4 regions of the Streptomyces sp. NPDC079167 genome follow, and region 4 is predicted to be linked to each of the others. Evidence: riboswitches for the same ligand, from Rfam matches in the RefSeq annotation. Region 4 holds a riboswitch; each other region holds the start of a gene.
The links. Region 4 has a riboswitch for cobalamin ahead of AB0P41_RS17875 (ribonucleoside-diphosphate reductase subunit alpha). Riboswitches for the same ligand answer to the same signal wherever they lie in the genome.

Region 1: another riboswitch for cobalamin. It lies ahead of AB0P41_RS19385 (cobalamin biosynthesis protein); the one in region 4 lies ahead of AB0P41_RS17875 (ribonucleoside-diphosphate reductase subunit alpha).
Region 2: another riboswitch for cobalamin. It lies ahead of AB0P41_RS28985 (energy-coupling factor ABC transporter permease); the one in region 4 lies ahead of AB0P41_RS17875 (ribonucleoside-diphosphate reductase subunit alpha).
Region 3: another riboswitch for cobalamin. It lies ahead of AB0P41_RS11900 (iron ABC transporter permease); the one in region 4 lies ahead of AB0P41_RS17875 (ribonucleoside-diphosphate reductase subunit alpha).

The regions. Positions count from the first base shown of each region.
Region 1 is NZ_JBFBLO010000008.1:295,936-303,729, forward strand. Features, by position in the region: gene AB0P41_RS19380 (cobyric acid synthase) at 1-502, opposite strand, end outside; gene AB0P41_RS19385 (cobalamin biosynthesis protein) at 499-1,443, opposite strand; cobalamin riboswitch at 1,551-1,741, opposite strand; gene AB0P41_RS19390 (hypothetical protein) at 1,885-2,109, opposite strand; gene AB0P41_RS19395 (inorganic phosphate transporter) at 2,122-3,372, opposite strand; gene AB0P41_RS19400 (class II aldolase/adducin family protein) at 3,620-4,279, shown strand; gene AB0P41_RS19405 (alpha/beta fold hydrolase) at 4,347-5,486, shown strand; gene AB0P41_RS19410 (hypothetical protein) at 5,672-6,970, shown strand; gene AB0P41_RS19415 (VOC family protein) at 7,014-7,424, opposite strand; gene AB0P41_RS19420 (ABC-F family ATP-binding cassette domain-containing protein) at 7,690-7,794, shown strand, end outside.
Region 2 is NZ_JBFBLO010000017.1:24,064-31,857, forward strand. Features, by position in the region: gene AB0P41_RS28970 (ATP-binding cassette domain-containing protein) at 1-553, opposite strand, end outside; gene cbiQ (cobalt ECF transporter T component CbiQ) at 550-1,299, opposite strand; gene AB0P41_RS28980 (energy-coupling factor ABC transporter substrate-binding protein) at 1,306-1,656, opposite strand; gene AB0P41_RS28985 (energy-coupling factor ABC transporter permease) at 1,653-2,363, opposite strand; cobalamin riboswitch at 2,393-2,598, opposite strand; gene AB0P41_RS28990 (protein kinase) at 2,631-3,968, opposite strand; gene AB0P41_RS28995 (FHA domain-containing protein) at 3,965-4,702, opposite strand; gene AB0P41_RS29000 (ABC transporter permease subunit) at 4,849-5,871, opposite strand; gene AB0P41_RS29005 (ABC transporter ATP-binding protein) at 5,868-6,851, opposite strand; gene AB0P41_RS29010 (histidine kinase) at 7,005-7,794, shown strand, end outside.
Region 3 is NZ_JBFBLO010000004.1:449,345-457,138, forward strand. Features, by position in the region: gene modA (molybdate ABC transporter substrate-binding protein) at 1-63, opposite strand, end outside; gene AB0P41_RS11880 (cytochrome P450) at 368-1,615, opposite strand; gene AB0P41_RS11885 (FAD-dependent oxidoreductase) at 1,735-2,949, opposite strand; gene AB0P41_RS11890 (ferredoxin) at 2,946-3,146, opposite strand; gene AB0P41_RS11895 (helix-turn-helix domain-containing protein) at 3,193-3,789, opposite strand; cobalamin riboswitch at 4,055-4,200, shown strand; gene AB0P41_RS11900 (iron ABC transporter permease) at 4,302-5,411, shown strand; gene AB0P41_RS11905 (ABC transporter ATP-binding protein) at 5,411-6,184, shown strand; gene AB0P41_RS11910 (ABC transporter substrate-binding protein) at 6,219-7,241, shown strand; gene AB0P41_RS11915 (SCO1431 family membrane protein) at 7,582-7,728, shown strand.
Region 4 is NZ_JBFBLO010000007.1:353,872-361,665, reverse strand. Features, by position in the region: gene AB0P41_RS17895 (D-Ala-D-Ala carboxypeptidase family metallohydrolase) at 1-458, shown strand, start outside; gene AB0P41_RS17890 (helix-turn-helix domain-containing protein) at 905-1,879, opposite strand; gene AB0P41_RS17885 (hypothetical protein) at 1,961-2,173, shown strand; gene AB0P41_RS17880 (ribonucleotide-diphosphate reductase subunit beta) at 2,170-3,186, opposite strand; gene AB0P41_RS17875 (ribonucleoside-diphosphate reductase subunit alpha) at 3,186-5,606, opposite strand; cobalamin riboswitch at 5,744-5,884, opposite strand; gene AB0P41_RS17870 (GNAT family N-acetyltransferase) at 5,920-6,420, opposite strand; gene mctP (monocarboxylate uptake permease MctP) at 6,567-7,794, opposite strand, start outside.

The DNA of each region.
Region 1 (7,794 bases), on a different contig from region 4:
CGATGTCACCGACCACCAGCACGGGAAAGCGCGCGGCCCGGGCGATGCCCATGTTCACGATGTCCGTGCGCCGCAGATTGATCTCGGCCGGACTGCCCGCCCCCTCGCAGATCACGGCGTCGTACGCGCCCCGCAGCTGCTCCAGACAGTCCACGACCGTCCCCAGCAGCGCTTCCTGGCGGCCGCCGTGATAGCCGTGGGCGCTCATCTCGCCGACCGGCCTGCCCATCAGGACGACCTGGCTCGACCGGTCGCCGCCGGGCTTGAGCAGCACCGGGTTCATCAGCGCCGACGGCTCCACCCGGGCGGCCTGCGCCTGCATCGCCTGGGCGCGGCCGATCTCCGCCCCCTCCCGGGTGACGAACGAGTTCAGCGACATGTTCTGCGCCTTGAACGGCGCGACCTTCACCCCCCGGCGCACCAGCCACCGGCAGATTCCCGCCGTGACGACGCTCTTGCCCGCGTCCGAAGTGGTCCCCGCGACCAGCAGCCCGCCGCTCATCCGACTCTCCGTCCCATGGCCGACCGCCCCGCCGCGCACACGACGAGGGCCAGCACACTCACCCGGCGCGACAGCCGCACCGCGCGTTCGATGTCCGTGACCCGCACGTCCCTTCCGGCCCCGCCGTTGAGCACCGGCCGGTGCTCGACCCGCCCGCCGTACGCGAGGGTGCCGCCGAGCCGTACGCCGAGCGCACCCGCGAACGAGGCCTCCACCGGGCCCGCGTTGGGGCTGGGATGCCGGCCCGCGTCCGCCCGCCAGGCACTGACCGCCTCGCGCGGGCGCCCCCCGGCGGTCACCGCGAGCACGGCGGTGAGCCGGGCGCCGGGCCAGCCGGCGACATCGTCGAGCCGGGCGGACGCCCAGCCGTAGCGCCGGTAGCGGGGCGACTTGTGCCCGACCATGGCGTCGAGAGTGTTGACGGCCCGGAAGGCCACCAGCCCCGGCACTCCGCCGAGAGCACCCCACACCAGGGCCCCCACGACGGCGTCGGAGGTGTTCTCGGCGACGGACTCCACCACGGCGCGGGCGATCTGCTGCCCGTCCAGCGACTGCGGGTCGCGGCCGCACAGATGCGGGAGCCGCTCCCGGGCAAGCTCGATGTCCCCGGCGGCCAGCGCCCCGCCGATGGCGCGGGCCTCACGGCCCAGCGAGGTGCCGCCGACGACGGACCAGGTGGCGGCGGCGGTCAGCGCCACGGCGGCGACGGGACGGTTCCGGACGCCACGCGCGGCCAGCGCGGCGGCGCCCGCGGCACCCCCGGCGCAGACGAGCGTGTGCAGCGCGCCCCAGCCCCGGTGGTCGCGCCACAGGCGGCGCTCGGCGCCCGCAGCCGCACGCCCGAAGGCGGCGACGGGGTGGCCGCGCCGGGGATCACCGAACAGCAGGTCGCCGATCAGACCGGCGGCGGCTCCGTACGCGAAGATGCGGTCGGCTCGCACCGCTCAGCCGGCCGTCGCGCCTCGGAGGACCTTCGTGGCAGGTGGTGCAGCGACCGGCACAGGGCAGCCAGACATGGCGTATGTCCTCACTCAGGGTCCGCGCCCTGGTTCGACGTGACCGGCGACGAGAGTCTCCTGGCTTCCGGATCCGCAGTTCCTCCGGCCTTCCAGCCCGTGGTGACGGGCCGTGACTTCCGTATGGAGGCTGCTCCCCGGTGACAGTGGCGGGACCGCGCCGGATTCGCACCGGCTTCCTCTCCTGTCGCCGTAAGACCGGCCGTCACATGTGTGCCGGTCGGCCTAAATGGCTCCGGCAGTCCACCATGACCCGCGAACGCCCGTCAACCTGCCGCTGACCTGCGAGGCTTCTATGTGCTCAGACGCACACCGGGCCGGACACACGTGGTGTGTCCGGCCCGGGTCGGTGTCCGCGCGGGGCGGTCAGGCGACGATCAGATAGATCCCGTACGCGACGGCCGCCGCGCACAGCCCGAAGCAGGCGTACGCACCGGTGCGCACCAGGCCGTTGGCACCGCCGCCGCCCTGTGCGGTCGGGGTCTGCCTGGCCATGCCCGTGATGCCGAGCGTGAAGAGGCCGACCAGCGCGACGGTGACCACGAGGCTGACGCCGAAGACGGACGCGAGAGCTGCCCAGTCGATGTTCATGCGGATCCGTCCTTACACCGTGGCCGGGTCGGCCGGGGTTCCGGCCGACGTGGCCGGGGCCGAGATGGTGGTCTTGAGCTCCGGTACGACGGTACCGGCGGGGGGCGGGCTGACCGCGGAGATGGCGGTGGTGACGACGCCCGCGGGCTCGGCCTCCGCGTTCACGTTGGTGTGGTCGACCGGCTTGCGGCGCGACAGCAGCCAGATGGCGCCGGAGCCCGCGACGAGGAGGACGGCGACCACGCCGACGCCCCAGGGGCCCTGCTTGGTCAGGAACTCGGCGCCCGCGCCCATCAGACCGGCGGCCGGCAAGGTCAGGCCCCAGGCCACGAACATCCGGGTGGCGGTGGACCAGCGGACCACGCCCCCCTTGCGGCCGAGACCCGCGCCCATGACGGCGCCGGAGCAGGACTGCGTGGTGGAGAGGGAGAAGCCGAGGTGGGAGGAGGCCAGGATGACCGTGGCCGCACTGGTCTGGGCCGCGAAGCCCTGCGGCGGACGCAGGTCGGTGAGGCCGCTGCCCATGGTGCGGATGATGCGCCAGCCGCCGAGGTAGGTGCCCAACGCGATGGCGATACCCGCGGAGGCGATGACCCAGACCGGCGGGTTGGAGCCGGGGGAGAGGACGCCACCGGTGACCAGGGCCAGGGTGATGATGCCCATCGTCTTCTGCGCGTCGTTGGTGCCGTGGGCGAGCGAGACGAGCCCGGCCGAGGCGATCTGCCCGGCGCGGTACCCCTTGGCGGTCGACTTCAGCTGCGCCTCGTCGGTGATCTTCCGGTTGAGGCGGTACGTCAGCTTCGTCGCCAGCAGCGCGGCGATACCGGCCACGACCGGGGCGGCGATCGCGGGCAGCAGGACCTTCGTGACGACGGTGCCGCCGTCGATCGAGGACCAGCCGGCCGACATGACCGCGGCGCCGATGAGGCCGCCGAAGAGTGCGTGGGAGGAACTGGAGGGCAGGCCGACCAGCCAGGTCAGCAGATTCCACAGGATCGCGCCGACGAGCGCCGCGAAGATGACCTCGGTTCTGAGGCCGTTCTCGTTGATGATCCCGCCGGAGATCGTCTTGGCGACCTCCACCGACAGGAACGCGCCGACGAGGTTGAGAACGGCGGACATCGCCACCGCTGTCTTGGGCTTGAGAGCGCCGGTCGAGATGGTGGTGGCCATCGCGTTGGCGGTGTCGTGGAAACCGTTCGTGAAATCGAACACGAGAGCTGTCACGATCACAATCGCAAGCAGCAGCGTGATGTGTTCCATTTACCCAGGCAATCGTTCGACGTCATTGGCACGTGGAACGTAAGCAACCAGGGTGAACGGAAGATGAACTGGGCAGGGCGGCACGGTGACCCCAACCGCGTGCACAGGTTCCGCTTGTGTGCACGGTGGGTGGGCCGGACCGCCGCCGTTCGGTGCGGGGCCCGGTGCCACCCGCCGCGGGGGATCTTGACCGTGGCCGATTCACCCCTTCGGGGAGACATCGGTCACGTGACCCTAGGATCCCCGTATGGGTGACATGGATGAGCGTGCTGTGGAACAGGCGTGGGCCGGTGTCGTCGCGACGGCCCGGAGGACGGCGGCGGACGGCCTGGTCGTCGGAACCTCCGGCAACGTGTCGGCCCGGGTCGGCGACATCGTCCTGGTCACCCCCAGCGGGGTGCCCTACGACCGGCTCGGCCCCGGGGACGCCGTCGGCGTCGACCTCGAAGGACGCCAGGTCATCGGCGACCTGGTCCCGACCAGCGAACTCCCGCTCCACCTGGCCGTCTACCGAGGCAGCGACGCCGCGGCGGTCGTCCACACCCACGCCGTGCACGCCACGGCCGTCTCCACCCTCGTCCCCGAGGTGCCGCTCATCCACTACGCCGCCGCCCTGCTCGGCGGTCCCGTCCGCACCGCCGCCTACGCGCGCTACGGCACGCCGGAGCTCGCCCACAACATGCTGGCCGCCCTGCGCGACCGCACCGGCTGCCTGCTGCGGAACCACGGCACCGTCACCTACGGGCGCACCCTCGACGAGGCATACGACCGCACCGCGCAGCTCGAATGGATGTGCAGGCTCTGGCTCACCGCGAGCTCCGTGCCCGGCCACACCCCGAGCCTCCTCACCCCGGCCCAGCTGGACGACGTCCAGGACGCCCTGAAGGGCTACGGCCAGCGCGGCTGAGCCCGGCGCCGCACCGTACGGGCCCCGCCCACTGGCCAACGGCGCCCCGGCCCAGGACACTGGAGCCGTGCGCCCGGCAACAGCGGCGGCAGTGGCCGCCACCTCGATCCTCGGCGTCGGCGCGGCAGCGGTCGCCGCCGGCCGCTACGCCAGCGACGCCGCCCTCGGGGCGCCCTCGCCACGGCCCTTCCCGGCCGACCGCCGTCTCACCGTGCACGCCACCGCGGCCGGGCAGATCACTCTGACCCGCTCCTTTCCCGCGCTGCGCCCCGGTACGTACGGACTGGCCGGCCGGGGCGTCCACGCGGTGACCGGCCCGGTGATCGAGCAGGTGCCGGGCCGTTCCGTCATCTCTCCCGACACCGTGGTCCGCCGGCTGGAGCGCGTGACCCTCGGCAGCCTGAAGCCGGGTGCCCGGGTCCGTCTCACCCCGGAGCTCCACCGCGGCGACCCGCTCGCCGCCCTCGGCCTCGCCTACAAGGAGGTCGAAATCCCCGGCGAACTGGGTCCCCTGCCCGCCTGGTTCGTACCCGCAGCCCGGGACACCTGGGTGATCACGGTGCACGGCCTGGGCACCACCAGGGACCACCCCATGAACGTGATGGGGTTCCTCAACGACCAGCAGCTCCCGGTGCTCGACCTGGCCTACCGCGGCGACGAGGGCGCCCCCCGTTCCCCGGACGGGCTCTCCCACCTCGGTGAGTCCGAATGGCGCGACCTCGACGCGGCCATCCGCTACGCGGTGCGCTACGGGGCCGAGAACGTCATCCTGTACGGCTGGTCCTCCGGCGCCTCGATGGCCCTGCACGCGGCCGTCAACTCCGCCCTCCGTGACCGCATCAGCGGCCTCGTCCTCGACTCCCCGGTCCTGGACTGGAAGACCACCCTGCGCGCCCTCGCCTCGGCCCGGGGCGTCCCCTCCGCGCTGCTGCCGCTCGCCGTCCGGGCCGCCCAGGGCCAGACCGGACTGCACGGGGCCCCGCTCCTGGCCACCTCGGTGCCGACGGCCCTGCACGTCCCCACGATGATCGTCCACGGCCCCGACGACACCCTGGCCCCCTGGCAGCAGTCCAGGGAGCTCGCCGAACGCCGCCAGGACCTGGTGTCCCTGCACTCCGTACCCCTGGCTCCGCATGCGGCGATGTGGAATGCCGACCCGGCCGGTTACGAAGAGGCGCTCCGGCGCTTCCTCACGCCCCTGATGTGAGCTGATGCGCCGGAACCGCCCGGTTGGCACCCCGGTCCCGGAGCCCTCCGAACCCCGTTGACACGGCTTCCGTTTGGGCTTTCGGGCCGTCAGAGGCAAGACTGCTCCTCGTGACGTCCCGTACCCCGCGCGACTCCAGGCTGCGACTTGTCCGCCCGCGACCCCAGGCGACCGCCCGCAAGGCCGTGACGACCCGGCGCACCAGGCCGGCCCCCCGCCCACCCGAGGGCACACCACCCCCGGCGGAACTGGCACGCCAGGCCAGGGCCGTACTGGCCGACGCCGTACGGATCGCCCACTGGGCCGCGGACGGTACGGGCACGGGCTCCGCCCCGCTCGCCGCCCAGGCTCTGGAGCGGGCCGCCGCCGCACTGGAGCTGTCCCCGGCGCAGGTCCGGGCCGGCTGGGACCGGGCCAGGCTGGCCGGGCTGATCGAGCTGCACGGCGACACCGCCCGCCCCGGCTGGCGGCTGAGGGCCTGGGACCGCGACGACTCCGCCGTGCTCCGGGGCTGGGTGGCGCTCTTCGACGCCTGGTCGCTGGTCCACGCCTCACCCGACGGCATCGAGGCGACCGCTGTGGCGGAAGCCGTCGAGGCGGTGCCCCAGGTCCTCTCCCTGCTCCAGCTCTCGGCGGGCGCCGTCACCGTGCCCGCGCTCCTCGACCTGCTGGGCCAGCGCGTCGCGGAGCTCCACGAGGAGCGGTGCGAGGTGCCGTACGGGCCGAGGGAACAGCCCGTGGCCGCGGGCGGCCGGTCCGCCGACCTCAACGCGCTGCTGCTCGACTGGGCGCTCGAGGGCCTCGCCTCCGTCGGCGCCCTCACGCTCGGCGCCGGCCACGCCACCCTCACTCCGCTGGGCAACTGGGCGGTCTGGGTCAAGCTCGAACAGATCTGTGTCGCCGCACAGAGCCCGGCCGGCAACATCGAGCAGTCCGCGGCCGACATGCTGCTCGGCTGCGCGCGGCTCACCCCCGGCCCGGCCCGCGCCGAATACCGGGCCTGGCTCGCCGCCCGGCCCGTCGGCAGCGCCGTCGCCGAACTGCTGGCCGTCGCCCGCGGCGAGGACGCCCTGCTGCGCGGCCTCGCCTTCGAGGCGCTGCGCGTCGTCGGCGCCCCCGCCGAGCCCGTCGTCCGCTCCGTCGTCACGGAAGCGCCGCTGCGCCCGTACGCACTGCTCTGGCTGGCCGAGTACGAGGGCACCGACCCGGACGACGCCCAGGACGTCCTCAGCCGTGAGGAGGCGACCTGGCTCTGGGTCGACACGGCCGCGGCCGTGGCCGACCACGGCGAGACCGGGCTGCTGGTCCGCCATCTCGACTCCGCTGTCCAGGGCACGGTCCCCGCGCTCCTGGACGAGGTGCGCGCCGTGGGGCATCCGCGGACCGTCCAGGTACTGGTCGCCCTGGCCGCCGCCCACCCGGACCCGGCGCTCGCCAAAGCCGTACGCCGCGCCGCCTTCCAGGTGCACACGGGCGGTGCCTGACCGCGCGCGCCGTCGCCGCGGCGACGGCGGGCCCCCGGGGGACTCAGCCCGAGGCCCCCGGGGCGTACGTCCCGAAGCTCCACACGTTGCCCTCCGCGTCCCGCGCCATGTAGTCGCGTGAGCCGTAGTCCTGGTCGGTGGGCGGCATCAGGATCTCCACGCCGTGCTCCACGGCCCGCGCGTGGTGGGCGTCCACGTCCTCCACCACCACGTACACCCCGGCGGGTCCGGCGCCGGCCATGGCCCTGGCGAAGACACCCCCGCCCCCCTTGGAGCCGAGCATCACCCGGCCGTTGCCGCAGGACAGCTCGGCATGGAGCACGCTGCCGTCCTCGCCCTCGTACACCGCTTCCTCGGTGAACCCCAGGGCCTGGGTCAGCACTCCGATCGCGGCCTTCGCGTCGTCGTACAGAAGTGTCGGGAAGATCGTGGGAACACCGTCCGTGCCCGCCATCACGCTCACCCTCTCCAGCCAATTCGATGTGATCTCCGTCTCAGTCTCGCACCGGCCACCGACAACGTCAGCCGAAGGTGTCGCAGGCCTCGTACGCGCCGCGGTGACGGGGTGGGGGCGTGCGGCAGAGCAGCCGGAGCATGCGGTAAAGCAGGTGGACACCGCCAGTAGACTGAGTCCCATGGCAATTCTCCTTGTGCATTAGACGGCGTCGAGTCGTGAGCCCGCTGTCCCTCCGCCGTCCATACCGCCCTGGAGTTTTTCCGTGATCACCGCTTCCGGCATCGAGCTGCGCGCCGGCGCCCGCATCCTCATCGAGTCCGCCTCCTTCCGTATCGCCAAGGGCGACCGCATCGGCCTGGTCGGCCGC
Region 2 (7,794 bases), on a different contig from region 4:
GCGTGGCGAGCAGCCGCTCCTGACCGTCCGGGTCCAGACCGGCGGTCGGCTCGTCGAGGATCAGCACCCGGGGCCGCATCGCGACCGCGCCCGCGATGGCGGCCCGTTTGCGCTGCCCGTACGAGAGCAGATGGGTGGGCCGGTCCGCCAGTGCCGTGATGTCCAGCGCGCCCAGCGCCTCGTCCACCCGGGCCCGCACCTCGCTGTCGGGCAGCCCGAGATTCAGCGGTCCGAAGGACACGTCCTGGGAGACGGACGCGGCGAACAACTGGTCGTCCGGGTCCTGCACCACCAGCTGGACCGTCGTACGCAGCCGGGTCAGGCCCTTCCGGTCGTACGTGACCGGATGGCCCTCCACCGTCAACCGCCCCTCGCGGGGGCGCAGCCCGCCGCTGAGCAGACGCATCAGCGTGGTCTTCCCACTGCCGTTCCGGCCGAGCAGGGCGAGCGCACGCCCCGCCCGCGCCTCGAAGTCGAGACCGCTGAGCACGGCAGGGCCGTCCTCGTACGCGAAGGACGCGCCCCGCAGGGCGAGCAGAGCGGATTCGCTCATGAAAGGGGCCTTTCCAGGACGAAGGTCAGCGCGGCGAGGGCCGCGAGCAGGGTGATGCTCATGGCCACGAACCGGCCGGAGACGCGGGCGTCGGGTACCAGGACACGCAGGGTCCCGTCGTAACCGCGTCCGGCGAGACCCGCCTGGAGCCGTGCCGCGCGGTCGAAGGCCCTGACGAACGCGGTGGCCCCCAGCCTCGCCAGCGACCGCCAGGCGGCGGCCCGAGTGGTGTGCCCGAGCCGGGCCGCCTGGGCCTCCCGGATCCGGCGCACCGAGTCCAGGAGCAGGAAGCTCATGCGGTACGTCACCAGGGCGACGTCCACCACAGGCGCCGGCACCCCCGCCTTGACCAGGCGCGGCAGCAGGTCGGACATCGGGGTGGTGAAGGCGAACAGCAGGACCCCCAGCGACGCCGCGGAGGTGCGCAGCAACAGCTCACCGGCACGGTTCGGCCCCCCGTCGGCGAGGGTCACGAACCCTTCCGGCCCGCCGACCTGCACGAGCAGTGTGGCCGCCCCGGTGACGCAGAAACCCAGGGGAACCCGGTAGGCCCGCCAGAGGTGGCGGGCGGGCACACCGGCCGGCCCCAGCAGCACGGCGACGGCGGTGAGGAGGATCAGCACGGCTCCGGGCCAGGGCGGCAGCGAGATGGCCAGGACGGTGAGTCCCAGACCGAGTACGGCTTTGTCCACGGGATGGCGGCGGCGCCAGCGACTGCTGTGCGCCGCCGCGTCGATCGGCAGCACGAGCGCTCAGTTCTCCCGGGCCGCCGGCTCCCCGGCGCTCTCCTGCCGCGTGGTCCCGCGCAGCTCGCCCTGGCGGCGCCCGCGCCGGAGCCCGAAGTAGTAGGCGAGCACGCCCGCGCCCAACGCCGCCTGGAGGGCGAACAGCGCCGACTCGATCTCGCCCGACGGTGGTTCGTACAGCGGGGAGAACCAGGGTTCGTACCCGGGATCGATCTCGGTGATCGCCGTCTCGGCCTGGGCATCGGCCCCCGCGAACGGCTCCTTCTCGTCGTCGCCGAGGCCGAGGGCCAGCGGCAGGACGGCCAGCGCGGCCACGACGAGCAGCAGCAGGGCGTTGATCCTCGTGTTCTTGTTCATCGGGCCACCGCCTCGGTTCCGTCCGTCCTGGTCCGGTCCCGCCTTCCGGCGAGGAACACGCCGAGCCGGGTCAGATCTCCCTTGCTGGACTGCACCAGGAGCCGCATGACCAGAACGGTCAGGAGCCCCTCACTCACCGCCAGCGGGATCTGGGTGACCGCGAAGATGGAGCCGAACTTGCCGAGCGCGCCCAGGAAGCCGCTGCCCGGGTCCGGGAAGGCGAGCGCCAGCTGCACGCTCGTGACGCAGTACGTCGACAGGTCGGCGACGAACGCGCCGAAGAACACCCCCACCATCAGCGGCACGCCGTACCGGCGCAGCAGCCTGTAGACGGCGTACCCCGCCCAGGGCCCGACGATCGCCATCGAGAAGACGTTGGCGCCCAGCGTGGTCAGCCCGCCGTGGGCGAGCAGGAGCGCCTGGAACAGCAGGGTGATGGTGCCCAGGACCGCCATGATCGGCGGGCGGAACAGGATGGCTCCCAGCCCCGTGCCCGTGGGATGGGAGCAACTCCCGGTCACGGAGGGGATCTTCAATGCGGAGAGAACGAACGTGAAGGCCCCGGAAGCCCCCAGGAGCAGCGTGCTCTCGGGGTTCTCCCGTACTTCGCGCGTGAGTGAGCGGACTCCGTGGACGACGAACGGCGCGGACGCGACACCCCAGGCGATCGCGTGCGCCGGAGGCAGAAAACCCTCGGCTATGTGCATGGCTCAGCAGACCCTCTCCAGCACCTCGTGGATGGTTGAAGTGCCTTGGCCGGTCTCCTGGCTTACGGGTAACACCGCCCGAATTCCGCCTTCCCGGGTCACAAGGACCCAGTGGCTGCCCGTGAGGGCCGGAGCCGGACTTCCCGATCACAGTGGCGAGGGCCGCACCGGCATCACACCGATTTCCCGTTCACCAAGGCGTGGCGACAGTAGTGCCAGGCGGGGGACGATGACAAGCGGGCCCGAGATCACCGAGGGCGGCCACCGTCACGGTTCTTCGGCCCTGCGCAGGGCGCGCCAGGTCTCCGGGCCGACCGACCCGTCCGCGTCCAGACCGGCCCGTTCCTGAAAGGTGACGACGGCTCCATGGGTCATGGGCCCGAAGTCGCCGTCCACCTCGCCGACCTCGGTGATGCCGTGCAGGTGTCTGAGCAGGCACTGGGCCTCCCTGACCTGACTGCCTCCGTCTCCCCGCTTGATGGTGAAGTCCCAGGTGCCGCTGTGGCCCGCCATGAAGCCGCGGCCGTGCGCGTCCTCGTACACCACGGGTCTCTCACAGGTGGGCGGCGCCGCGCTCGGCTCCGCGGTCTCCGGCAGGAAGGTGTACGCGGCTCCTCCCAGCAGCACCGCCACGAGCGCCGCCGCGACGTGCAGGCGCCGCCACCGTCTCGGCCGCAGTCTCGGCAGTCTCGCCGAACGGGAGGCGCCCGCGGCACGCTCCACCCTGCGGAGCAGCGCGCCGGTGTCCGCGAGACGTCGCTCGTGCGTGGGGGCCAGGCACTCCCGCACGATGTCACGCCAGTCGTCGGGGAGGGCGGGGGACAGGCGCAGCTCCTCACCACCGCGCGCGTACTGCGTCGCCGCATCGGCCCGGGCCTCCGCGGTCGCGCCCGGCAGCGGGAACGACCCGGTCAGGACGACATGGGCCAGGACACCGAAGGCCCAGATGTCGCAGGTGGGGCGGATCCGCGTGCCACGCTCGTCGATCTCCGGCCAGAACAGCTCGGGCGGGGTGTAGTCGGGGGTGGCGAACGCCGGGGCGTAGGCGTGGGTGCCTTCCAGTTCGGCCGCCATGTTGAAGTCGGCCAGCCGGACCGAACCGTCCTTCAGGAGCAGCACATTGGCAGGCTTCAGGTCACCGTGCACCCACCCCGCGTGGTGCAGTTGGTGCAGACCCTCACAGATCTGCGCGAGCAGGGACGGTCCCGCCTCCGGGACCGGAGTCCGCTCCAGGAGCTGGTTCAGATCGGCCTCGGCCCGCTCCAGGACGAGGACGGTGGCGCCGTCCAGCTCCGGGCGGTCCGGGTCGTCGACCGTCAGCGTCTCGTACATGCGGATGAGGCGGGGCGTGCGGAGCCTGGCCAGCAAGTCGATCTCACGCTCGGTCAGTTCGCGCAGATGGCTGAGCTGACGTGGTGTGCGGGTGCCGGTGGGCAGGAACTTCAGCGCGGCCCGTTCGGGCGGATCCGGCTCGGTCTCGCCGTCGTCCACGCGCCGCCCCGTGTAGACGGTGGCGAACGCCCCGGAGGCGATGGGTCCGCCGACTTCCCAGGAGCCCACCCGGTAGCCCCTGGGGACGGAGACCGCGTGCAGCTGCCCGCTCACTGCGCCACCTTTCCGAGAGGCGTGAGCACCACGAGGTCGTCCTCGCGGACCAGGTCGAAGCGGAGCGCGAGCGCGACGAGGGACTCCTTCTTCCCGTGGACACGCTGACCGGGCTCCGCGGCGATCCGGTCGGGGCGCAACCGCAGCTTCACGGACAGATAGTCGATGTTCCAGTACATGGCCGACCGGCTGACGGTGGGCCAGGTCGGACGGAGCCGGTCCATCAGCTGTTCGACGGCCGGCAACGGGGCGCTGGTCGTACCGCGCAGCCTGGGTTCGCACAGGGCCGCCAGCACGGCGAAGTAGCGCTTGGTGCGGTCGAGTACGAAGGCCGGAACGGTGGCGGATCCGTCGAGGCCGTGGCGCGGGACGCTGCGGAACGCGTGGCGAGGCGCCCAGACGTCGAAGGTGAGCAGATCGCCCGAGGCCGGCAGGACCACACGCCCGAACTCGAAGGGCACGGGCGCCTCCAGCCGGCCCGGCGCGACCTTGATGTGCTCCCCGGCACCCTCCGGGTTCTCCACCACGTACGTCTGGTCCTCGCTGAAGTTGCTCAGCAGCCAGAAGGTCCTGTGCGCGACGATCTCCCCGGCGACCCTGGCCACCCCCGCGTGTATGACGGCGAAACCTCCGTCGCTCCCGGACCGGCCGAAAGCCACGCGTTCACCTGCGGTGATCCTGATCTGATCCTTGACGTCGCCGCACGACGGCGGCACGACGATGACGCTGTACATGAGGTCCCCCTCCCCGATCGATCGGGGTCAACTCTCCCCAGTTCAACGCCGGAAAGCCTACGCATGTGCCGGAGCAGAACCCAGCGGTGCGGCCTGCTCGGCGGGTCGGCGTACACACAGCAGCGGCTGCGGTCCGGGGCCGGAGGTCACAGGAGCCGCTTGCGCCCCCGGAGGAGGACGAAGGTGGCGACGGCGGCGGCGACGGCGAGCATGACGCCGGCTCCGAGCCACTGCATCGTGTCCATCTGGGCGACGGGGAGATAGTCCAGGGACCAGCCGATGACGTGCTTGGACTCCAGGCAGGCGGTGTGCGCCCGGTCGTCCTCGATCTGGTCGAGACAGGTGGTCCAGTCCAGACGGTCCCCGGAGCTGGTGAGGAAGTAGGTGCCCTGCCCCTGCTGCTCGGCCTCGGTGGGCAGTTCAGGCGGTGCCGCGCCGGGTCCGACGCCCTTGTCGGTGGTGAGCGACAGGACATGCCCCAGACTCCGCCAGAGCTCGTCCCAGACGAAACCGATCGCCACGACGATGCCGAGCGTGACCACCATCGACACCAGCGTGCGGCGCAGGACCATGCCGGCCGCCACACCCACCGTGAACGTGAGGAGGGCGTAGGCCACCGGTGTGACCCCCGTGACGCTGAAGAAGGAGGTCCAGATGAGACCGCTGGACAATCCCTTGACCGGGTGCCACCACCAGGTGAGGACGGCACTGAGCACGCCGGTGGACAGGGCGAGCATCACGGCGGGAACGGCCAGTTTCGTCGTGAGCCACCGCAGTCGGCTGACGGACTGCGAGGTCACGAGCTTGGCCGTGCCGCTCTCCAGGTCGCCGGCGACGAGCGGGGCCCCGAGGAAGACACCGGCCAGGACGGGGATGTAGCCGAGGTAGCTTCCGATGGTGAACAGACGGTGGGCGTGCGTCTCGAACTCGGTCGGCAGGCCGCCGGCCCTCCGCGACGTCGGGTCCTGGGTGGCCAGGAAGTCCATCATCTGCCCGCGCAGGTGGACCATGACGACCACGCCGAGGAGAGTGACGGCGATGAGCGTCCAGAACGCGGCGCGGTGCTGTCGCCAGACCAGCCAGACCGGACCGCCGAGCCGGGGGATCCAGTGGTTGCGCGCGGACCCGGTGGGCGCTGTGCGCGCCGGGTCGTGAGTGAGCGTGGTCATGCGGTCACAGCCTTCGTGCGGTCGTGGGTGAGGATGTCGTGGATGTCGCCGACGCGGGCGCTGGGGGCGATCAGCGGAGGCGCGTCGGGTGACCGCAGGTAGGCGAGCAGGAGCTCCTCCAGGGTGGGAGGCTCGACCGGCCCGCCGTATTCGACCGGTCCGCCGAGACGGGCCAGGACGCCCGGCCGGCCCTCGTCGTGCGATCCGATGACGCTGTGCGGTGCGAGGGCGGCGGACGAGGCGTCCCCGGACTCGGCGAACAGCGCGTGTGCCGCGCGCAGTTCGTCCGCCTCGCCGGCCAGGCGCAGGCCGCCGTTCGCGATGACGAGCAGGTAGTCGCAGATGTGCTCCAGCTCGGCGAGCATGTGCGAGGAGACCAGCACCGTGGTGCCGTGCTGGGCGGCCTCCGCGGTCAGGGTGGCCATGAGCTCGCGACGGACCAGCGGGTCCAGATCGGCCATCGGCTCGTCGAGGATGAGCAGGTCGGGGCGCTTCCCGAAGGCCAGGGCGAAGGCGACGCGGGTGCGCTGCCCTCCGGACAGCGTGCCGACCTTCGCCTCCAGCGGCACCTGGCCCGCGCGGACGATGCCCTCGGCGACCTCCTGGTCCCAGCAGGGGTTGAACTCGCGGCCGAGCCGCAGGGTCTCCGCGACGGTGAAGCGCCGGAACAGCGGCTTCTCCTGGGTCAGGAACGCGGTCCGCAGGACAGCTTCCGTCGACCCCGGCGCCGCGCCGAACACCCGCAGGGAGCCGGTCGTCGGCCGGATCATGTGGGTGGCCAGGCCCATCAGCGTGCTCTTGCCGGCGCCGTTCGGGCCGACCAGGCCGCACACCCGCCCGGCAGGCAGCCGGAAGGAGACGTCCCGCAGCGCCCAGCCTCGCCGGTACTGCTTGCCGAGCCCATGGGCCTCGATCGCAGCCGAGCCGACGGGGCGCCCGGACCCCGGCCCGCTTCCGTGGTGCACCTCTGCGTGGTTCATGTGACTCCTGTGCGTGTGGGAGGGTCGGCTGTGACACGCCGCCCCGGTGGACACCACTCTTCTCCGCCGTGGCCTGCGGCGGATCAGGCAAAAGACAGATCATTCGCGGCCGGCTCCGACTTTCGGCCGGTCGGCGGGAGGACGGTGAGAGAGATGCCGGCGAGGTCGGCCGCACCCACAGCCACACGGTGGAAGGACCATCCGCAGCTGCTTGTCACGGTCCGGCTGGTTCTGGTCGTGGCCCTGGCCGGCCTCGTCGTACTGGACTGGGTGGGCGGCGATTTCTATCGGATCGGCGGACCTGACGACTCCGCGCTGGGCATCGTCAAGCTGGGTGGCGCACTGCTGGCGATCGCTCTGGTCGTCGCTTCACCCAGGCTCGGCAGCCGGGCGCTGCCGGCGGCCGGTTGCGCACTGGCGGTCGTGTCGCTGTGTATCTCGGTGGTGCTGCACGTGGAGATGTCGGTCAGCTCGCAGGCGCTGGGATACGCCGAACCGGCGGCTCTGGTGTGGATCCTGCTGGTCGTCGCCCGGCGCGGGGCGCCGTCGTGGGCGGCGGTGGCCCTCCCCGTGCTCCTCATGGCGATCGTGCTGCGGCCGGTCTCGGTCTCGGTGCGGCAGTCCACCACCATCTTGGCGCTGCTCTTCGCGCTGGCAGCGGTCACGGCGCTGGGCACCGGCCTGGGGATGCGCCTGCTCCTGGCGGACCGGCGACGGCAGGCCGCGGCCCTCAGGCTCGAGCAGCGGACGGAGTTCGCCAGGGACCTGCACGACTTCGTCGCGCACCACGTGACCGGAATCGTCGTCCAGGCACAGGGCGCCTACGCGATCGCGGACCGGCGGCCCGAACTGGTGCCGCCGGCGCTGCGGAGAATCGAGCAGGCGGGCTCGGAGGCGCTGACATCCATGCGGCACATGGTGGGAATGCTGCGCGACACCGACG
Region 3 (7,794 bases), on a different contig from region 4:
GAGGAGGAGAGCCGCCGTCAGGACAACCGCCGCCGTACGTCGCCGGGTGAAGGTGAGAGACATGAGGGTCAGGCTCCTCGGGGACGCGGCCGGGTCGTGCCACCCGGGCGGGTGGTGGGGAGTCGCACCGGGTGAGGTGCCCCCGTGTGGGACTGCACATGCGACAGATTAGTGGCGTCCTGCTCGTATTTGCAAAGCATGATGCGATTCTCCATGGCACATGCGGCGAGCCTAGAGGATGGTCCGAAACCGGGGGCGGCCGACGGTGCCAGGTGGCGGTCCACGCCGGCACCGGTACGGGCCGGTGCCCGGCTCCACCGGGCACCGGCCCTGTCAGGCGCGGGTTCAGCTCATGCTTCCCGGGCGGTCACCAGGTGACGGGCAGGGCGTGCAGGCCGTAGATGACGGCGTCGTACTTGAAGGGGACGGCGTCGATGTTGTCGACGGTGCGGAGGGTGGGGATGCGGCGGAAGAGGGTGGGACAGATGACCTGGAGCTCCATGCGGGCCAGTGGCTGGCCCACGCAGTGATGGGCGCCCGCCCCGAACGCCTGGTGGTGACGGGCGTTGCGGGTGAGGTCGAGACGGTCGGGGTCGGGGAAGACCGCGGGATCGCGGTTGGCGAGTTCGCCGAGGAGGATGACGCCCTCGCCCGCACGGATGGTGCGGCCGGCGACCTCGATGTCCTCCAGGGCTGTGCGGCGGCGGCCGAGGTGGACGATGGAGAGGTAGCGCAGGAGTTCCTCGACGGCGTCGCGGATGACGGCTGGGTCGTCCGTGTCGCGGATCAGGGCGAGCTGCTCAGGGTGCTGGAGGAGCAGCAGCGTGCCCAGGCTGATCATGTTCGCGGTGGTCTCGTGTCCGCCGAGGAGGAGGAGCACGCCCATCGTGGCGGCCTCCCGGCGGGTGAGTCCGCCGCTCTCGATCTGTGTGCAGAGGCTGGAGAGCAGGTCGTCGCCGGGCTCGGTGAGCTTACGGCCGACGAGCTCGTCGAGGTAGGCGGCGAGGTTGGTGTGGGCCGTCCGCCGTTCCTGAGGAGAGGCGACGGCCGAGACGATGACCTTGCTGTTCGTCTGGAAGAACTCGTGGTCCTGGTAGGGGACGCCGAGCATCTCGGAGATGACCAGGGAGGGGATCGGCAGGGCGAGTGCCTGGACGAGATCGGCCGTGCCGGGACCCTCCAGCATGGCGTCGATGAAGTCGTCGGCCATCTTCTGCACGCGGGGACGCATCGCCTCGATGCGCTTGATGGTGAAGGCGCCGCTGACCATGCGGCGCAGCCGGGCGTGCTCGGGGTCGTCCATGCCGACGAAGCTCAGATCGGTGCTGCCCGCGTGGGCGTGCGAGGGGTCCACGGGGCTGGGGTATCCCGGCCGGGTGAACTCCACGCTGAGGCGCGGGTCGGACAGCAACGCCTTCTGCTCGGCGTGCCCAGTGACGGCCCAGGGTGTGCTGCCGCCCCAGGAGCGGACCCGGGTGAGCGGGCCGTACCCGGACAGCGCCCGCATCTCCGGCGACGGTGCGAAGGGGCATTCCGAGGAGCGCGGCCGGGGGAAGTCGGGGATGCCGTCGGCGCTCGCCTCGGAAGTGGCGGAAGCGGCGGGAGTGCTGGTCATGGTCTTCTCCGGTGGGGTGGGCCGCCTCCGACGCGGCGGGCGTGGGAGGCGTACGCGGATCAGTCGGTAGGGGGCGACGGAAGCGTGCGGCCGTCGGAGCGGGCCGGGCGCGCCTGAAGTCAGGCGGTGGTCCCGGTAGTGGCGGACTCGGGCCGGGGGGTGGGGGCGTACCGGTCGAGCAGCAGCCGGCGGTGCAGGCGGGCCTGTTTCGGCATGTTCCAGCCGAGGACCGCGAGGGGGCGGTCCTCGTCGTCGAGGTACAGGGCGACGAACCGGCCCAGCTCCGTGCTCCCTTCGACGATTCGCAGGGTGGCGGACGGCGTGGGGAGCCCGTACACCTGGATCTTCGCCCCGAGCTGGTCGGTCCAGAAGTAGGGGACGGGACGGTAGGGGCGGTCCTCGCCCAGGATGTTCGCCGCGACGGACAGCGCGTGCTCGGTGGCGTTCGTACGGTTCTCCAGCCGCAGGGACCGGCCGAGTGCCTCGTGGTGGAAGCGGGCCACGTCCCCGGCGGCGTAGACACCGTCGGCGGCGCGGCAGCGGGAGTCGCACACCACGCCGTCGTCCAGTACGAGCCCGCTGCCGGCCAGCCAGTCGGTGGCGGGGGTGCTGCCGACCGCCGAGACGACGAGATCGGCGGGGATCGTATCGCCGCCGGCCAGACGGACACCGGTGACCCGTCCGCCTGCCGTCACCAGTCCGTCCACCAGTGCGTGCGTCCGTAGCCGTACCCCGTGCGCGGTGTGCAGCGCGGCGAGCAGTTCGGCGGCGGCGGGGCCCAACTGCTCCCGCATCGGCGCCGCCTGAGGTCCGGCGAGTGTCACGTCGGCTCCCATGAGGCGGGCCGTGGCGGCGATCTCGGAGCCGAGCACCCCGTCACCGACGACCACGACCCGCCGCGCCTCCAGCAGTTCCCGCCGAAGCCCCACGGCGTCGTCGAGGGTCCGGAGCACATGCACCCCCGCCGTCCCCGAAAGACCGGGCAGCCTGCGCGCGTGCAGTCCGGTCGCCAGGACGACGGCTTCCGCATTCAGCTCGGCTCCGCCCGCCGTGCGCACGGTACGGGTGGTGGCGTCGAGGGCAGAGGCCCGTGCGCCGAGGACGAACTCGGCCTCCAGGGCGTCCAGCACCTCACGGGTGCGCAGGTGCGTGCGCTCGGCCTCCCACGTCCCGGCGAGTAGCTGCTTGGACAGCGGCGGACGGTCGTACGGCGCGCCGCTCTCCTCGCCGAGCAGCGTGATCCGCTCGCGGTAGCCCTTACGGCGCAGCGTCTCCACGACGGCGAGACCTGCCGCCCCTGCCCCGACGACGAGCACACCCGACGGTGCGCTCACGCGTCCTCACCGAGGTGGATGGCGGCGGCAGGGCAGACACCGGCGGACTCGCGGACCGCCTCGTGCCGGTCGGCGGGCGGTGCGGCGTCGAGAAGGACGACGATGCCGTCCTCGTCGCGCTGGTCGAACACCTCCGGGGCGATCATTACGCACTGCCCGGCGCCGCAGCACTTCTCCTCGTCAACGGTGATCTTCATGTTCTCTCCCTTGTTGGACCGGGCCCTCGTCGGGCGCGGGTCGGTTTCAGCGACGGGTCGTGGGCGCGGCGAGCAGCCCCACCAACGCGTCCTCCAGCGCGTCCGCGGTGCTCTCCCAGGACGAGCCGGGACGGACCGGCCCCTCGGCCAGGGAACGCTCCCGCTCCGCGCAGGTATGGGTGAGCAGATGACGGGCCATCTCGGCGCGCGCCGGGCGGATCTCGGGGGGAACGACAGAGTGCAGGCAGGTGCCCAGCCCCCGGAGGGTGCGGCGCAGGCTGTCACGGGTGAGGGACTCGTCCGCCACCAGCGTCCGCATCAGCGGGTCGGTCATCACCTGCGCGGCGAACCGCGCGTGCCACGAGGGGACACCGAGAGCGGCATGGTGGTCGGTCACCGGGCGCACCAGGCAACGCACCCAGTCCCGCAGGTCGGTGCTGTCGCCCACGGCCTCCACATAGCGCGCGCGGATCGCGTCGACACCCGTGCCGTGCTTGGTCATGATGGCCCGTACGAGCGTCGCCCTGCCGCCGAAGTGATAGCTGACGACGGTGTTGTTGCCCTGGCCGGCCGCCTCGCCGATCTGGCGGTTGGAGACGTTCGACAACCCGTGCTCGGCGTAGAGGCGTTCGGCCGCGGTCATGATGGCCTCGCGTGTGCCGGCGCCGCGACCGGTGCGAGGCTCTGTCCTGTTCACCAGGCCCGCGCTGAACGTGAGTTGGGGTCGGGACCGCCCGCCACGCCCATCAGGCCGGATTTCTCCACTTCGCTCATGGCTGCCTCCGCGCTGTTTCAGGGCCCCCGGCTTCCCGATCACTAGACAGCACACCTCCATGTAAATCAATCGACTGACTTAATCGGATGGCGTGGTCGGCCGGAAACGTGCGGAGCCGTCCGGCGGCTTTCCCCGTGACGGGCCGCCGGACGGTACGCGCTAAGCTGCATGCGCCTCGTGGGGGAAGTCCGGTCGAAGTCCGGCGCTGACCCGCAACGGTAGGCGGAACCGCACACGGTTCCGTAAGCCCGATCACCCACGGTGGCGAAGCTCCTGTCGATCGCCGTGGACTGCGAGAGGTGCTGCGAACGGCGCGCCTGGGCGTTCCGAGCCGCTCCTCGGATTACGTAGGCACGGCCCGAGGCGAAAGCGAACCGCCTGTGGCCACGCCCCGCGACCGAATACCCGCCGTGCTGTCGCGCGGTACCCGCTCCGGCAGTGGGCCCGCGCCCCCCGGACGCCTCCCTCTGCCCCTCCTGGTAACCGGCCTGTGCGTCGCGCTCCCGCTGTCCCTCGTCTGCGGGGCGGGGATCGGGGCCTCGGGGCTCACGTGGGGCGAGACGCTGCACCACCTGTGGGCGGGGCTGACCGGCGGGGCCATCACCCCGGACGAGATCTCCTCGTACACCATCGTCTGGGAGCTCCGCTTCCCGCGCGCCGTCCTCGCCGCGGTCGTCGGGGCCGGGCTGGCGGCCGTCGGCGTAGCCGTGCAGGCCATGGTGCGCAACGCGCTCGCCGACCCGTTCGTCCTCGGGATCTCCTCGGGTGCGGCCGTCGGTGCCAACGCCGTGCTCATCTTCGGGGCGTTCGGCGCGCTCGGCGTCTGGGCGCTGTCCTCGGCGGCCTTCGTCTCCGCGCTCCTCGCCATGGTGCTGGTGTACACGATCGCCCGGACCGCCCGGGGCCTGACACCGCTGCGCCTCGTGCTGACCGGCACGGCGATGTACTACGGCTTCTCGGCCGTGACCACCTTCATGGTGTTCGCCGCCGAGCGGGGCGAAGCGGCACGGTCCGCGATGATGTGGCTGCTCGGCAGCCTGGGCGGGGCCAACTGGTCGTCCGTGCCGATCGCAGCCGGCGCGGTGGCCGGCGGCCTCGCCCATCTCGGCTGGTCGGCACGGCGCCTGAACGCCCTCGCCATGGGCGACGAGACCGCCGCCGCACTCGGCGTGGACGCCGGCCGCCTGCGCAAGGAGCTCTTCCTCGTCTCCGCCGCCGTCACCGGGGCGGTCGTCGCGGTCAGCGGGGCCATCGGCTTCGTGGGCCTGATGGTTCCGCACGCCGCACGGATGCTGGTCGGCGCGGACCACCGCCGCCTGCTGGCCGTCGCGCCCCTGGCCGGCGCCACCCTGCTGATCTGGGTGGACATCCTGTCGCGCGTGGTGCTCGCCCCCGCCGAACTGCCGGTGGGCGTACTGACCGCGGCCGTCGGCGTGCCGTGTTTCGTCCTGCTCATGCGCCGCCGCACCTACACCTTCGGAGGTGTGTGATGCGGGTCGAGATCGACGCACTCACGGTCGAGATCGCCGGCGCGCGGCTGGTGGAGGACGTCACGCTGCGAGCCGGCAGCGGACAGCTCGTCGGTCTCGTCGGCCCCAACGGCAGCGGCAAGTCGACCCTGTTGCGGTGCGTCTACCGGGCGCTCCGGCCCTCGGCCGGTTCGGTGCGGATCGGTGGCGAGGATCTGCGAACCATGACGGCCCGTGAGGGCGCGCGCCGACTGGCAGCCCTTCCGCAGGAAGTGGTCGCGGAGTTCGACTTCACCGTCGCCGAGACCGTGGCCATGGGCCGGCTGCCGCACCAGGGGCCGATGGCCCGCACCACCGACGAGGACCGCCGCACATGTGAGGCCGCGCTGGAGGACGTCGGGGCCGGCCACCTGGCCGACCGCGGCTTCCTCACCCTCTCCGGCGGGGAGAAGCAGCGGGTCCTGATCGCCCGCGCGCTCGCCCAGCAGCCGCAGGTGATGGTGCTCGACGAGCCCACCAACCACCTGGACATCGCCCAGCAGCTGGAGGTCCTCGCGCTGGTACGCGGCAGCGGCCTGACCGCACTCACCGCCCTGCACGACCTCAACCTCGCCGCACGTCACTGCGATGTCGTCCACGTCATCGACGGCGGGCGGATCGTCGCCTCCGGACCACCTCACGACGTCTTCACACCCGGGTTGCTGGCCGAGGTGTTCGGCGTCCGCGCGCATCGTGTACCGCACCCCGAGACGGGCGCGCTGCAACTGCTCTTCGACCGGCTTCCCTCCGCATGACGCCCCGTCACCGTTCCCAAGGAGTCCGCACGCCATGCGTCATCTCGTACGCCCCGCCGCACTCGCCCTCGCCGCCGCACTCGCCCTCACCGGCTGCGGGGCGGAGGTCACCTCGCAGGAAGGGAAGGAGGACGGCGCCCCGGCAGCCGGCGGCCACTACCCGGTGACCGTGGAGAACTGCGGCGAGAAGAAGACGTACGACAAGGCTCCGCAGCGGGTGGTCACCAACGATGTCGGCATCACCGAGATCATGTTCGCGCTCGGCCTGGAGGACCACATGGCCGGATACGTCATGCCCGACGACAAGGGGGACCTGACATCCGTGCCCTGGAAGGACGGATACCGGAAGACCACGTGGCTCTCGAAGGAGCGGATCAACAAGGAGCTGGTCCTCGACGCCGGCGCCGATCTCGTCTTCGCGGGGTGGAACTACGGATTCAGCGAGGGCGAAGGCTTCACACCCGACGCGCTGCGGCGGGTGGGCATCGACTCGTACCTGCTCAGCGAGTCGTGCCGTAACGGACAGGGCAAGGCCCGCGGAGTGATGGCGCCGCTCGACGCGCTCTACACCGACCTGCGGAACCTGGGCAGGATCTTCGACGTCGAGGACCGGGCCGGCACGCTCGTCGCCTCGTTCCGGAAGCAGGTGGCCGAAGCGCAGGCGCAGGCCCCGCGAGGCGCCGACCGGCCGCGCGTCTTCCTCTACGACGACGGCCAGGACAAGCCTCTGACCTCGGGTGCCTACGCCGGCCCCCACGACATCATCACCAAGGCCGGCGGCGACCACATCATGAAGGACCTCAAGGACAGCTGGACCACGGTGGGCTGGGAGACGGTCGTGGCCCGCGACCCGGAGGTCATCGTGATCAACAACTACGGGGACACCACCGCTGACCGGAAGCGGGAGTTCCTGAAGTCCTACGGGCCGCTCGCCAACGTCTCCGCGATCAAGAACGACCGGATCGTCGTCCTCGACTACGTCGACCTCGTCGAGAGTCCGCGCAACCCCGCGGCCGTCAGCTCACTCGCGGCGGAGCTGAGAGACCTCAGCTCCTGACCCGGGCGGGCACCGGTGCACCCCTGCCAGATGCGGGAGACGGGTTTGATGCCCGCGCGTCGGGTGGGATGCCCGTTCCGGACTCCGAGCCGGGTGGGCGCCTCGGATCCTGGCGCCCGCTCCCGGGGCGGACGATCGGTGTGGCGTGCCGCACAGCGGACTCTCCGCGCCGGGTGCCCTCTGCCCGCCGATCCCCTGCGGGAGCGCGGATGCGGGCCTTCCTCCGGCCTGCCGTCCCGCCGGCGGCTGTGACCCGGATCTCTACCGCGTCGCCCGCCTCCGCTGGCACTGTGGTCGGGTCACGGGGGACGCCCACTGCCGAACGACCGAGCGAGATGCCATGACCGCCACCACAGCCGAGAACCGGACCCACACCCGCGCCCGCACCGGCGGCCCCGAGGACGGGCCGAAGGTCCTGGAGCACATCCTGGGCTGGACGCTCGTCGTCGTCCTCGCCATGTTCGTCACCCAGGCCGGACTGATGTGAACCCCTGGACGACGGGTGGGGTGGGGCGCCCGCCCGGCACCCCACCCCTGACCCGCCCTGCGGGCC
Region 4 (7,794 bases):
ACGGCGTCGCCGGGCCGGCCACGCAGGCCAAGCTCTACGCGCTCCAGGACAACGACTGCACCCCCGTCAACTTCACCTATCCCGAGCTGAACACGTGCAACAGCACCTGGGCGGGCGGTGCGGTCGCGGCGGGTACGGCCAAGGCCAACGCCCTGAGCAGCATGTGGAAGCTGCAGGCCCTGCGGCACGCGCTGGGCGACCAGCCCCTCCGGGTCACCAGCGGCTTCCGTTCCACGTCCTGCAACGCGGCCGTCGGCGGGGCCACGAACAGCCGCCATCTCTACGGAGACGCCGTCGACCTCGGCGCCGGGCCGCACTCCCTCTGCACCATCGCCAAGCAGGCCCGCAACCACGGCTTCCGGGGCATCCTCGGCCCGGGCTACGCCGGCCACGGCGACCACATCCACGTGAACCAGGGGCCGAACCACTTCTGGTCCGCCTCGCAGTGCGGCATCTGAGCGCACGCACGCGGTGACCGCACCTCGTGCGGCGAGCCCCGCCCGGGACACGTGCCCGGGCGGGGTTGCGTCGTGACAGGAAGGCGCGGACGTCAGGCGGTGCGAGCCCGCAACGCCGTCCCCCGCACGGTCTGGACCGCGGCGCCGTCGGACACCCGCTCCGTGAGCCCGCCGAGCAGGTCCCGAGCGAGAGCTCCGCACCCACCTCGAGCGGCGCGCCCAGGTGCTTCTTGCCGCGCGTTGAGTCCAGGCACAGACCGCTGTCCGTGGAGCGGACCGTGTAGTGGCCGTCGTCGGTCGCCGTCAGCGTCCAGGCGGCGTCACCGCCCTTGTGCAGGCCCATGTGCCAGACCCTCGTCCGCCGCCCGGGCGGCAGTCCATGGACGGGCCGGGGCGGTGCTTGGACAATGCTTGGCCAATCGACCTTACGCCGGATCAGGTACGGGTCAGGCGACCTCGCGGATCAAGACCGGGCCGCGGAAGGTCCGGCGGTAGGCGTTCGGGGTGGTGCCCAGTGCGCGTACGAACTGGTGGCGCAGCGCCGCCGCGGTCCCGAACCCGGTCCGTCCCGCGATCGTGTCCATGGTCTCGTCCGAGGTCTCCAGCAGGTGCTGTGCCAGCAGCACGCGCTGCCGGAGCAGCCAGCGGTACGGCGTGGTGCCGGTCTCCTGCTGGAAGCGGCGGGCGAAGGTCCGGGGCGACATGTGGCTCCGGTCGGCCAGCTGTTCGACGGTCATGTCCTGGTCGAGGTGGCTCTCCATCCAGGCGAGGGTGCCCCCGACCGTGTCGCACCGGGTGCGGGGCAGCGGACGCTTGATGTACTGCGCCTGGCCGCCGTCCCGGTGCGGGGGGACCACCATGCGGCGGGCGACGGCGTTCGCGACGGCCGGCCCGTGTGCCTGGCGGACCAGGTGCAGGGCGGCGTCGATGCCCGCGGCCGTGCCCGCCGACGTGATGACCGGCCCCGCGTCCACGTACAGCACGTCCGGTTCCACGCACGCCTTCGGGAAGCGGCGGGCCAGCTCGTCGGCGTGCCGCCAGTGGGTGGTGCAGCGGCGGCCGTCCAGAAGCCCGGCCGCCCCCAGGACGTACGCCCCGGAGCAGACGCTCAGCACCCGCGCCCCGCGCTCGACGGCTCGGCGCAGGGCGTCCAGGGCCTCCTCGGGATAGGTCCGCTCCATGAAGTGGCTCCCCGCCGGTACGGCGATGAGATCGGCCTCCTCCAGGCGGTCGAGACCGTGGGGGGTGCTGATCGTGAATCCGGCGTGCGTCCGGAGGACGGGGCCTTCGGCCGACACGACGGCGAAGTCATGGACGGGCAGCCCGTCCTCGGACCGGTCGAGCCCGAACACCTCGCACAGCACGCCGAGTTCGAAGGGGTGGACCTCGTCGAGCAGCAGGACGGCGACATTCTTCAGCATGCCGCCAGTGTGGCAGTAATTCGATGCTGCATGACAGTCCTGCCACTGCCGGAATCCGTCCGCCCCGACGACAGTGGAGCCATGAACACATTCCTGAGCTACCTGGCCGTAGTCGTCCTCTTCGCCCTCGTCCTGCTGCCCGCCCTTGTCGGTCTCGCCCGGGAGCGCCGGATCGACCGCGCACTGCGTGAGGCGGAACGGAGGAGGGGGGAGCGCCCCCCGGGAACGCCAGGCGCCGCGCAGCCGCTCACGGCCACGCGGCGCCCGTACATCAGGTCCTGGGCGCGGATCTAGAAGTCGTCGTCGAAGCCGACGGACCCCTCCACCGCCACCTGGTACGCGGAGGGGCGCCGCTCGAAGAAGTTCGTCAGCTCCTGCACCCCCTGGAGCTCCATGAACGAGAACGGGTTCTCGGAACCGTAGAGCGGGGGGAAGCCGAGCCGGGTGAGCCGCTGGTCGGCGACGCACTCCAGGTACTGGCGCATCGACTCGGTGTTCATCCCCGGCAGGCCGTCGCCGCACAGGTCGCGGCCGAACTGCAGCTCCGCCTCGACCGCCTCCCGCAGCATGTCGGTGACCTGCTGCTGGAGCTCGTCGTCGAAGAGGTCCGGCTCCTCCTTGCGGACGGTGTCGACGACCTCGAAGGCGAAGTTCATGTGCATCGTCTCGTCACGGAACACCCAGTTGGTGCCCGTGGCGAGACCGTGCAGCAGACCGCGCGAGCGGAACCAGTAGACGTACGCGAACGCGCCGTAGAAGAACAGCCCCTCGATGCACGCGGCGAAGCAGATCAGGTTGAGCAGGAAGCGCCGGCGGTCGGCCTTCGACTCCAGCCGCTCGATCTTCTCGACCGAGTCCATCCACCGGAAGCAGAACTGCGCCTTCTCGCGGATCGAGGGGATCTCCTCGACCGCGTCGAAGGCCGCGGCACGGTCCTCCGGGTCGGGCAGATAGGTGTCGAGCAGCGTCAGATAGAACTGGACGTGCACGGCCTCCTCGAACAGCTGACGTGACAGATAGAGGCGCGCCTCGGGCGAGTTGATGTGCTTGTAGAGCGTCAGCACCAGGTTGTTGGAGACGATCGAGTCACCCGTCGCGAAGAACGCGACCAGCCGGCCGATCATGTGCTGCTCACCGGGTGAGAGCTTGGCGAGGTCGGCGACGTCGGAGTGCAGGTCGACCTCCTCCACGTGCCAGGTGTTCTTGATCGCGTCCCGGTAGCGCTCGTAGAAGTCCGGGTAGCGCATGGGACGCAGGGTCAGTTCGAAGCCCGGGTCGAGCAGGTTCTTGTTCTCGGACGTCGTCATTACTGGCAGGCCTCGCAGGACTCGGGGTTTTCCAGGGAACAGGCGACCGAGTCCGCGTCGGGCGCGGGTGCCTGCTCGGGGATCGGGGCGGCGGATGCCGCGCGGGCGATCCGGGTCGCCGGGCGCGAGCGCAGGTAGTACGTCGTCTTCAGCCCCTGCTTCCAGGCGTACGCGTACATCGAGGAGAGCTTGCCGATCGTCGGCGTCTCCAGGAACAGGTTGAGCGACTGGCTCTGGTCGAGGAACGGCGTACGGGCAGCCGCCATGTCGATCAGTCCGCGCTGCGGGATCTCCCACGCCGTGCGGTACAGCGCGCGCACGTCCTCGGGGATCCAGCCGAAGCCCTGCACGGAGCCGCTCGCCTCGCGCAGTGCCTCACGGGTCCGCGCGTCCCAGACGCCGAGTCTCTTCAGCTCGTCGACCAGGTAGGCGTTGACCTGGAGGAACTCTCCGCTGAGGGTCTCGCGCTTGAACAGGTTGGAGACCTGCGGCTCGACGCACTCGTACACCCCGGCGATCGAGGCGATGGTCGCCGTCGGCGCGATGGCGAGCAGCAGCGAGTTGCGCATGCCCGTCTTCGCGATCCGGGCGCGCAGCGCGTCCCAGCGCTCCGGCCAGTGCAGCTCGGTGTCGTAGTGGTCCGGGTGCAGTACGCCGCGCGCCGCGCGGGTCTCGGACCAGGCGGGCAGCGGGCCCACGGGGGTCCCCCCTGCACCGGAGCCTGCCGAAGGTGCTTGGGGGCGCTCGGCGAGGTCGCAGGACGACTCGTACGCGGCGAGCATGATCCGCTCGGAGATCTTCGTGGAGAGCGCGCGGGCCTCGGGCGAGTCGAAGGGGAGGCGCAGCTTGAAGAAGACGTCCTGGAGCCCCATCGCGCCCAGGCCCACCGGACGCCAGCGGGCATTGGAGCGGCCGGCCTGCTCGGTCGGGTAGAAGTTGATGTCGACGACCCGGTCCAGGAAGGTCACGGCGGTCCGCACGGTGGCGTCCAGCCGTTCCCAGTCGATCGAGCCGTCCACCACGAACGCGCCCAGGTTGACCGAACCCAGGTTGCAGACGGCCGTCTCGCCGTCGTCGGTGACTTCGAGGATCTCCGTGCACAGGTTCGACGAGTGCACGACGCGGCCCGGCTCGGCGGTCTGGTTCGCCGTGCGGTTGGAGGCGTCCTTGAACGTCATCCAGCCCTGCCCGGTCTGGGCGAGGGTCCGCATCATCCTGCCGTACAGCTCACGGGCCGGCAGGGCCTTGCGGGCCAGCCCCTTGGCCTCGGCGGCCCGGTAGGCGGCGTCGAACGCGTCGCCCCACAGGTCGACCAGCTCGGGGACGTCGGCCGGGGAGAACAGTGACCAGTCGGTGTCCGCGTCGACGCGGCGCATGAACTCGTCCGGGATCCAGTGGGCCAGGTTGAGGTTGTGCGTACGCCGCTGGTCCTCGCCGGTGTTGTCGCGCAGCTCCAGGAACTCCTCGATGTCCGCGTGCCAGGTCTCCAGGTAGACGGCCGCGGCACCCTTGCGGCGGCCGCCCTGGTTCACCGCGGCGACCGAGGCGTCCAGCGTCTTCAGGAACGGCACGATGCCGTTGGAGTGCCCGTTGGTGCCGCGGATGAGCGAACCCCGGGCGCGGATACGGGAGTACGAGAGCCCGATGCCGCCCGCGTGCTTGGAGAGGCGCGCCACCTGGTGGTAGCGGTCGTAGATCGAGTCCAGCTCGTCCTTGGGGGAGTCCAGCAGGTAGCAGGAGGACATCTGCGGGTGCCGGGTGCCGGAGTTGAAGAGGGTGGGGGAGGAGGGCAGGTAGTCCAGCCGGTTCATCAGGCCGTACAGCGCGGCCACTTCCTCCAGGGCCCGCTCGGAGGTGTCCTCGGCGAGCCCGGCCGCGACGCGCAGCATGAAGTGCTGCGGGGTCTCGATGACGTCGCGGGTGAGCGGATGGCGCAGCAGGTACCTGCTGTGCAGCGTCCGCAGCCCGAAGTAGCCGAAACGGTCGTCGGCGCCTTCGGCGAGCGCCCGCTCGACCAGCGCGTCGAGGGCGGCGGCGTGCAGCGTGACGAACCCGGCCGTACGGTCCGCGATCAGGCCCTCGCGGTGTCCGACGGCGACCGACGCGGAGAAGGAGACGGCGCCCTGGCCGGCGGCCTCGTCCGCGATGGTCCGGGTGAGGAGCCGGGCGGCGAGCCGGGAGTAGGCGGGGTCCTCGGAGATCAGGCCGGCGGCGGCCTCGGTGGCCAGCGAGCGCAGCTCCGCCTCGTCCGACCGGGCGTTGCGGCCACGCAGCGCGGCGGCGGCCACCCGTCCGGGGTCGGCGTCGGGCAGATCGGCGGTGAGACCGGTCAGGGTCCGCAGCAGTGCGGTCCCGGGTGCGTCGGTCGTGCGGCCTTCGGATTCCGTGGCTGAAACCGGGTCGGCTGGCGCGATGGTCACTGGGGCTATCCCTCGCTCGGCTCGGGGCCTGCGGGAGCGGGGCAGCCGGGGGCACACGGCGCCCGGGGAAGGGCAGCACGGCACGCGGCGTCCACCGGCCCTCCGCGGGGCCCGGACGTATCGGCGCCCGGATCGGTCGAGCCGGGCGCACTGTCGGCAGGTCTTCGGACTTCGGGGTGCGCGGAGCACACCGATCACACCGTTGCGGGACAGTTCCGGATTCTCACCGGATTCCCCTGCGGCGACAGCGAGGTCGAGCATACATGTGGTGGCTGCTGATTGAAGAAGCCCCCACATCTTGTGTCGTGAAGGGTCAGAGCTCCAGGCGGAACGTCAGGAGCGCGAGCCCCGGCAGGGGACACCAGTCCCGCTCGGGAGTCCGTACGAAGCCGAGGCGGCGGTATATCCGGTGGGCGCCCGTCATGGCGGACTGCGTCGACAGGACGATCCCGGAAAGCCCTCCGGCTGCCCGAGCCCGCTCGATACAGGCCCGCACGAGCGCCTCGCCCGCGCCCCGCCCACGGGCCTCCGGCGAGACGGCCAGCATCCGGAACTCGGCCTCGTCCTCCCCGGCGATGTCCGCCCACGGGCTGCCCGGCGCGACGTAGGTGACACCGCCCAGCAGCCGGCCGTCGGCGTCCAGCGCGACCAGCACCTCGGCCTCGGCGGCCCGCCGCCCGACCGCGCGGAGCTGATCCAGGTAGGGGTCGTCGGCGCCGAAGTCCAGGAGCCCGTCGCCCAGATACGCGTGTGCGGTGATCTCGCCGAGCTCCTCGAACTGAGCGGGCAGCGCCGGCCTGATCGAAACGTCCATGGGCGGCAGTCTGCCCCAGGAACCGGGTGCGGCGCGCCCCGGTTTCCGGAGACCGAACGCGCACGCCGCCGGTCCTGATACGACTCCGTCCCGGCAGGGAGGACCCTGCCGGGACGGACGTCCTGCTCCGAGTGACCGCTGTGGGGTCAGTGGCCGCCCGGGGCGCCCGCCGTGGCCGGCGGCAGCTCGACCTTGACGCCGGGGTCGCCCGCGTCCGCCGTGTAGTCCGACGGGGAGGTCTCGTCCACACCGGCCGGTGCCTTCACCGCGTTGAGGACGACGGTCAGCACGAGCACGACGACGACGTTCAGCACGAACGCGGTGAGACCGATGTACCCGATCTCGCCGATGCCCGGGATCTCCTTCGAGGAACCGCCGAAGTGCTTCTGGGTGGGGCTGGCGACGCCGTACGCGGCCGCCGTGCCGTAGATCATGCCGACCGCCCAGCCGGCGATCAGGGCCCAGCGGTGGAACCACCGGGTGAAGAGCCCGCCCACCAGGGCCGGCATCGTCTGGAGGATCCAGATGCCGCCCAGCAGCTGGAAGTTGATCGCGACCGTCTTGTCCATGGTGAGGACGAAGGCGAGCGCGCCGACCTTGACCAGCAGCGAGACCAGCTTGGAGACCTTGGTCTCCTGGGCCGGGGTCGCGTCCGGCTTCAGAAAGTCCTTGTAGATGTTGCGGGTGAAGAGGTTCGCCGCGGCGATCGACATGATCGCGGCGGGCACCAGGGCGCCGATACCGATCGCGGCGAAGGCCACGCCCGCGAACCAGTCCGGGAACATGTTCTCGAAGAGCTGCGGAATGGCGAGCTGGCCGTTGTCGACCTTGATCCCGGCCGCGATCGCCATGAATCCGAGCAGCGCCAGCAGACCCAGCATCAGCGAATACAGCGGCAGGATCGTGGTGTTGCGCCGGATCACCTCACGGCTGCGGCTGGAGAGCGTCGCCGTGATCGAGTGCGGGTACATGAAGAGCGCCAGCGCCGAGCCCAGGGCCAGGGTGGCGTAACCCCACTGGCCGGAGACGCCGGGTGCGAGCCCGGCCACCGGCTTGCCGGCCGCCTCGTTCGCGGCGGAGAACTTCTCGCCGGCGGCGGCGAAGATGTTGTCGAACCCGCCCAGCTTGATCGGGATGTAGATGATCGCCACCGCGATGACCAGGTAGATCAGCCCGTCCTTGACGAACGCGATCAGCGCCGGCGCGCGCAGCCCCGAGGAGTAGGTGTACGCGGCGAGGACGGCGAAGGCGATGAGCAGCGGCAGGTCCTTGATGAACCAGTGCGTGTTCTCGCCGCCGCCGACGCCCATGACGTCCAGGACGGCCTGGATGCCGACCAGCTGGAGCGCGATGTACGGCATCGTGGCGAGGATG